DNA from 2 places in the Streptomyces sp. NPDC048521 genome. Region 1 is predicted to be linked to the other one. Evidence: predicted binding sites of a transcription regulator. Region 1 holds the regulator's gene; the other holds the start of a gene.
The links. The regulator HspR, encoded in region 1, represses chaperone genes until heat shock. The targets are predictions, from matches to a motif close to TTGAGNNNNNNNNNCTCAA.
Positions count from the first base shown of each region.

Region 1 (3,695 bases):
GCCGAAGGACGAGGTCGACCGCATGCGCGAGGAGGCCGAGCGCTACGCGGAGGAGGACCACAAGCGCCGCGAGGCCGCCGAGACCCGCAACCAGGGCGAGCAGCTGGTCTACCAGACCGAGAAGTTCCTCAAGGACAACGAGGACAAGGTCCCCGGCGAGGTCAAGACCGAGGTCGAGGCCGCGGTCGGCGAGCTGAAGGATGCCCTCAAGGGCGAGGACACCGCGGAGATCCGCACCGCCACCGAGAAGGTCGCGGCCGTCTCGCAGAAGCTGGGCCAGGCCATGTACGCCGACGCCCAGGCCGCGCAGGCCGGCGGCCCCGAGGGTGCCACCGCGGGTGGTGCCAAGCCCGCTGACGACGACGTCGTCGACGCCGAGATCGTGGACGACGAGCGCAAGGACGGTGCCGCGTGACGGAGGAGACCCCGGGCTTCGAGGAGAAGCCCGACGTCCCCTCCGGCGCGGCCCCCGAAGACGCCGAGTCGAAGGCCGCTCCCGAGGAGGGGGCGGCCCCGGCCGGGGACGTAAGTGCAGACGCGGGCCTGGTGGCCCAGCTGGACCAGGTGCGCACGGCGCTCGGCGAGCGCACGGCGGATCTCCAGCGCCTCCAGGCCGAGTACCAGAACTACCGCCGCCGCGTCGAGCGTGACCGGATCGCGGTCAAGGAGATCGCCATCGCGAACCTCCTGACCGAGCTCCTGCCCGTGCTCGACGACATCGGCCGCGCGCGGGAACACGGCGAACTGGTCGGCGGCTTCAAGTCCGTCGCCGAGTCGCTGGAGACCGTCGCGGCCAAGATGGGCCTGCAGCAGTTCGGCAAGGAGGGCGAGCCCTTCGACCCGACGATCCACGAGGCCCTGATGCACTCCTACGCGCCGGACGTCACCGAGACGACCTGCGTGGCGATCCTGCAGCCCGGGTACCGCATCGGTGAGCGCACCATCCGCCCCGCGCGGGTGGCCGTCGCCGAGCCGCAGCCCGGCGCGCAGACCGTCAAGGCCGAGGGCGCCGAGGAGAACACCGCGGCGGGCGGCGACGACAAGGAGAACGGTGGCCCGGAGGAGGGCTGACGTAATCACCGACGACGCAGGAGAGGAGGGACGTCGGGGATGAGCACCAAGGACTTCATCGAGAAGGACTACTACAAGGTCCTCGGCGTCCCCAAGGACGCGACCGAGGCCGAGATCAAGAAGGCGTACCGGAAGCTCGCCCGCGAGTTCCACCCGGACGCCAACAAGGGCAACGCCAAGGCCGAGGAGCGCTTCAAGGAGATCTCCGAGGCGAACGACGTGCTCGGCGACCCCAAGAAGCGCAAGGAGTACGACGAGGCCCGCACCCTGTTCGGCAACGGCGGCTTCCGCCCCGGGCCGGGCGCGGCCGGCGGCTCCTTCAACTTCGACCTGGGCGACCTCTTCGGAGGAGGAGGCGGTGCCCAGAGCGGAAGCTTCGGCGGTGGACTCGGTGACGTCTTCGGGGGCCTGTTCAACCGCGGCGGCACGGGCACGACCCGGACCCAGCCGCGGCGCGGCCAGGACATCGACACCGAGGTCACCCTCAGCTTCACCGAGGCGATCGAGGGCGCGACGGTCCCGCTGCGGATGACCTCCCAGCAGCCCTGCAAGGCCTGCTCCGGCACCGGCGACAAGAACGGCACACCGCGCGTGTGCCCGACCTGCGTCGGCACCGGGCAGGTCGCCCGGGGCTCGGGCGGCGGCTTCTCGCTCACCGACCCCTGCCCCGACTGCAAGGGCCGCGGCCTGATCGCCGAGCACCCCTGCCTGGAGTGCAAGGGCAGTGGACGCGCCAAGTCGTCCCGCACGATGCAGGTCCGCATCCCGGCGGGCGTCACCGACGGGCAGCGCATCCGGCTGCGCGGCAAGGGCGCGCCCGGTGAGCGGGGCGGCCCGGCGGGCGACCTGTACGTGGTCGTGCACGTCGGCGAACACCCCGTGTTCGGCCGCAAGGGCGACAACCTCACCGTCACCGTGCCGGTGACGTATCCCGAGGCGGCCCTCGGCGGCGAGGTGCGGGTGCCGACCCTCGGCGGTCCGGCCGTCACGCTGAAACTGCCGCCGGGCACCCCCAACGGCCGTACGATGCGCGCCCGTGGCAAGGGCGCGGTCCGCAAGGACGGCACCCGCGGCGATCTGCTGGTCACCGTCGAGGTGAGTGTCCCGAAGGACCTGTCGGGGAAGGCTCGTGACGCACTGGAGGCGTATCGCGAGGCGACCGCGGGCGAGGACCCGCGGGCGGAGCTGTTCGAGGCCGCGAAGGGAGCTTGAGAGTGATGGACGGCCGTCGACGTAACCCGTATGAACTGACCGAGGAGACCCCGGTCTACGTCATCTCGGTGGCGGCCCAGCTCTCCGGACTCCACCCGCAGACGCTGCGCCAGTACGACCGCCTGGGCCTGGTCTCCCCCGACCGCACCGCCGGCCGGGGCCGCCGGTACTCGGCCCGTGACATCGAACTGCTCCGCCAGGTGCAGCAGTTGTCGCAGGACGAGGGCATCAACCTGGCCGGCATCAAGCGGATCATCGAACTGGAGAACCAGGTCGCCGCCCTGCAGTCCCGCGTCGTGGAGCTTCAGGCGGCGCTGGACGGCGCGGCGGCCGCGATGCAGCAGCGCGAGGCCGCCGTCCACGCCTCCTACCGCCGCGACCTGGTCCCGTACCAGGAGGTGCAGCAGACCAGCGCGCTGGTGGTGTGGCGGCCCAAGCGGCAGCAGCAGCCGGATTGACCCTCCGCCGAGTGGAACGCGTACGAGGGGCCCGCAGGCATCGTGCCTGCGGGCCCTTCGCCGTACCCCCGCGTCCGTGTGGGTCGGCCGGGAAGCGAGCCGGACGGCGGCAACCGGACGGTGACGGTGCCGAAGCGGGCGTCGTCCGCCGTCGGGACGCCCTCGGTGCCGTGGCCGGGTTCGTTCGCTTCCCCGGTCGAGCGGGTGCGGCGGCGGGCGCGTCCCGATGATCATGGCGTGCCGGGAATGGAGTTGGTTGTGCCGATCTTTGCCTGCCCGTGAACTCCCTTTGAATGGAGGGTCCGTAAAGAGTGTTTGGAGGTGATTCCGCGCCACCTTCACAAGGGCAGCTGAGCGTGGTGTTGCGGACTCGTTAAGTGATTCCGCTTGACGCCGAGTGGCGCCGCCGCGTTGTCTTTTCAGACACCTGGGTCGTATAGCAGCACCCACGTCCGGAACGCACCTGAAGTGAGCCCTCGAATGCGTCGTATCGCCATATCCGTGGCCGCGTCCACGATGACCCTCTCGCTCGCCGGCTGTGGCGTGCTGAACGCGGCGGGGGACGGCGCGAGCGCGAGCCCGACCAAGGGCAACGACATCACCGTGGGCCTGCTGCTCCCGGAGAAGGCCAACACCCGCTACGACAAGTTCGACTACCCCATCATTCGGGACAAGGTGGCCGAACTCACCCAGAAGCAGGGCAAGGTCAAGTACGCCAACGCCGACGCGAGCGTCACCCGGCAGGCCGACCAGCTGCAGCAGATGATCGACGACAAGGTCGACGTCATCCTGCTGGACGCGGTCGACTCGCACGCCGTCGCCGCCGGCGTGCAGAAGGCCAAGGACGCCGGCATCCCGGTCATCGCCTACGACCGCCTCGCCGAGGGCCCGATCGACGCCTACATCTCCTTCGACAACGAGCTGGTCGGCGAGGTGCAGGCCCGCACGCTGCTG
Region 1 covers NZ_JBICWR010000005.1:184,053-187,747, reverse strand. The annotation lists gene dnaK (molecular chaperone DnaK) at 1-415, shown strand, start outside; gene grpE (nucleotide exchange factor GrpE) at 412-1,071, shown strand; gene dnaJ (molecular chaperone DnaJ) at 1,111-2,283, shown strand; gene ACGFRF_RS14475 (heat shock protein transcriptional repressor HspR) at 2,289-2,741, shown strand; gene ACGFRF_RS14470 (sugar ABC transporter substrate-binding protein) at 3,222-3,695, shown strand, end outside.

Region 2 (3,695 bases), on a different contig from region 1:
AGCCCGGCCCGTTGTCGATGTCGAGACACAGCGCGTCGAACGTGTCCGATGTCTCATTGACGTACGACACGAGATCGGCTTCCACGATGTCGGTGCGGGGATCGGCGAGCGCGGCGGCGGACAGTTCTGACAGGGGCCCGTGGCGATGCCAGTCGATGACGGCGGGCTCCCGCTCCACGACGACGATCCGCCCCCAGCGCGGGTCGGCGGCCGCGTGCGCGAGCGAGAACCCCACGCCCAGCCCCCCGATCAGCACGTCCGGCGCCGGGCGCCCGTCCAGGGCGGCGCACGCGGCGTCGACGAGCAGTCGCTCCGAGCGTCCGTCGGAGGTGTCCATCAGGAAACAGCCGTTGGCGATGATCTGCAGCAGCGCACCGTGTCTGCGCAGCACCACCTCGCCGTACGGGCCGTCGCGCCGGTCCAGGACCACGGGTGAGTCGTACGCGGCAGTCATGCGTCCATCCTGCTCGAACGTGGCTTGACGTTCACGGGAATTACGGATGACGGGCCGGCGGGCGCGGGCGGCACCTGAGAGGTTGCTGTGCATCCGCTCTCGCGTGGCGTCCGTCATAGACAGCGGCCCGGTGAACGCGAAGGGTGGGGCGCGACGGAAGGAGCGCCTCACCGTGGACCGCATCGCGACGGGCCCTGCGACGGCCGCGTCACCGCCCCCGCGGGGCACGCCCCTTCCCGCCGGCACCGACGGCCTCCCGGTCCCCGGGGCGGGCGGGCTGCTGGACGGCATGCCACGCCAGCGCGGCACGGCGCCACCCGCATCGGCGCCGGTCGAGGGGCGTCCGGCCGCATCGGCACCGGTTGAGCCGTGTTCGGTCGTCCCGGCGCCGGTCGAGGGGCGTCCGGCGGCTCCGGCACCGGTTGAGCCGTGTTCGGTCGTCCCGGCGCCGGTCGAGGGGCGTCCGGCGGCTCCGGCACCGGTCGAGGCGTGTTCGGTCGTCCCGGCGCCGGTCGAGGGGCGTCCGGCGGCTCCGGCACCGGTCGAGGCGTGTCCGCCCGCCCCGGCAGCGGCCGAGGCGTGTCCGCCCGTCCCCGCGCCGCGCTGGTGGCGTCTGCTGCCCACTCCGGTCGGCACGCCGTTCACCTTCGGTTACGCGGCCGTCCTGGTCGTCACCTCCACGGTCGCGGACCTGGCCGACCCCGGACTCGTGCACACTCTCTACGAGAACTCCAGTACCGACGTGGCCCACCTGCTGCGCACGCCCGTACTGGTGCTGCTGGCGAGCGCGGTGTGGATCGCGGGCGGGATCGTCTCGCCGTACGCGCCGGCCTTCGTGCTGGTGCTCGGCGCGCTGGAGCGGCGGATCGGCGGGGCTCGCGCGGCCTGCGTGTTCCTCGCCGGACACGTCGTGGCCACGCTCGCCACCGAGGTTCCCGTCGGCCTGGCCGTCCTGGTCGGACACCTTCCTCAGACCTCGCTGCACCGCCTCGACTACGGCATCAGTTTCGGTGTCGCCGCCAGCGTCGGCGCCCTGGCCGGCCTGCTCCGACCGTGGTCGCGCGGACTCCTGCTCCTCCTCGCGGGCGGCGCGCTCCTGAACGACCTGATCGCCTTCCGGGACCCGATGACCAACTGGGGCCACCTCATCGCCCTTTCGCTCGGTGTCGCCGGTTGGCCCCTGGTCCGGCGTCGGCAGCGGACCGCCACGGCGCCGCTGGGCCGCAGTACTTCCTGAGGCAGAGAACCAACCCCTGGGGCGCGACAACGCCAGTGACCTGCAGGAACAGTCACGTCGTCCGCTGATCGCCCACAGCGAACAGGACTTCGGGAACATCAGCGGAGCGCCAAGCATTGAGTCGGCATAGCTCAAGTTGACTGCCTAAGGGGAGATCATGGCTGCTGAGTCCACGGCGTTCACGCTCGTACTGCCCGTGCTGCCGCTCGACGACGAGGTCGTGCTGCCCGGGATGGTGGTTCCGCTGGACCTGAGCGACTCCGAGGTGCGGGCCGCGGTGGAGGCCGCACAGGCCGCCGCCCGGTCGGAGCCTGGGAAGCCCAGGGTGCTGCTGGTGCCGCGCATCGACGGGACGTACGCCAAGACCGGTGTGCTGGGCACGGTCGAGCAGGTCGGCCGGCTGGCCGACGGTGACCCGGGGGCTCTGATCCGCGGCCGGAGCCGGGTGCGGATCGGCGCCGGCACCACCGGCCCCGGTGCCGCGCTCTGGGTCGAGGGCGCCCGGATCGACGAGAGCGTGCCCGACCCGCTGCCGGGCCAGGCTGCTGAACTCGTCAAGGAGTACAAGGCGCTCGCCACCACCTGGCTGAAGAAGCGCGGCGCCTGGCAGGTCGTGGACCGCGTCCAGGCCATCGACGACGTCTCCGCGCTCGCCGACAACTCCGGCTACTCGCCGTTCCTCACCACCGAGCAGAAGGTCGAACTGCTCGAGACCGCCGACCCGGTGGCCCGCCTCAAGCTCGCCACGCAGCAGCTGCGCGACCACCTCGCCGAGCAGGACGTGGCCGAGACCATCGCCAAGGACGTCCAGGAGGGCGTCGACAAGCAGCAGCGCGAGTTCCTGCTGCGCCGTCAGCTCGAGGCCGTCCGCAAGGAACTGCGCGAGCTGAACGGCGAGAAGGAGGGCGAGGAGTCCGACGACTACCGGGCCCGCGTGGAGGCCGCCGACCTGCCGGAGAAGGTCCGCGAGGCCGCCCTGAAGGAGGTCGACAAGCTCGAGCGGGCCTCCGACCAGTCGCCCGAGGGCTCGTGGATCCGCACCTGGCTGGACACCGTCCTGGAGATGCCCTGGAACGAGCGGACCGAGGACGCCTACGACATCCAGGGCGCCAAGGCCGTCCTCGACGCCGAGCACGCCGGGCTCGAGGACGTGAAGGAGCGCATCACCGAGTACCTGGCGGTGCGCAAGCGGCGCAGCGAGCGGGGCCTGGGCGTCATCGGCGGGCGGCGCGGCGGTGCCGTGCTGGCCCTCGTCGGCCCGCCCGGCGTCGGCAAGACCAGCCTCGGTGAGTCCGTCGCGCACGCGATGGGGCGCAAGTTCGTCCGGGTCGCCCTCGGCGGCGTCCGGGACGAGGCCGAGGTCCGCGGCCACCGGCGTACGTACGTCGGCGCGCTGCCCGGCCGGATCGTGCGCGCCATCAAGGAGGCCGGGTCCATGAACCCGGTGGTCCTGCTGGACGAGATCGACAAGGTGGGCTCGGACTTCCGCGGCGACCCGGCCGCGGCTCTGCTGGAGGTCCTGGACCCGGCCCAGAACCACACCTTCCGGGACCATTACCTGGAGGTCGAACTCGACCTGTCGGACGTGGTCTTCCTCGCCACGGCCAACGTCCTGGAGGCCATCCCGGAGGCGCTCGCGGACCGCATGGAGATCGTCCGCCTGGACGGCTACACCGAGGACGAGAAGGTCGTCATCGCCCGTGACCACCTGCTCCCGCGCCAGCTGGAGCGGGCCGGCCTGGACAAGGACGAGGTCACCCTCGACGAGAGTGCGCTGCGCAAGCTCGCCGGCGAGTACACCCGCGAGGCGGGCGTGCGGACCCTGGAGCGGTCCATCGCGCGACTGCTGCGCAAGGTCGCCGCCCAGCACGAACTGGGCGAGCGGAAGCTGCCTTTCACCGTCCGGGACGAGGATCTGCGCGGCCTGATCGGGCGCCCGCACCACGTGCCCGAGTCCGCCCAGGACCCGGCCGAGCGCCGTACGGCCGTCCCCGGTGTGGCCAC
Region 2 covers NZ_JBICWR010000003.1:296,960-300,654, reverse strand. The annotation lists gene ACGFRF_RS08890 (spermidine synthase) at 1-454, opposite strand, end outside; gene ACGFRF_RS08885 (rhomboid-like protein) at 627-1,691, shown strand; gene lon (endopeptidase La) at 1,849-3,695, shown strand, end outside.
Region 2: a site for HspR is predicted at 1,808-1,826, ahead of lon (endopeptidase La). Genes of this name have one in related genera too.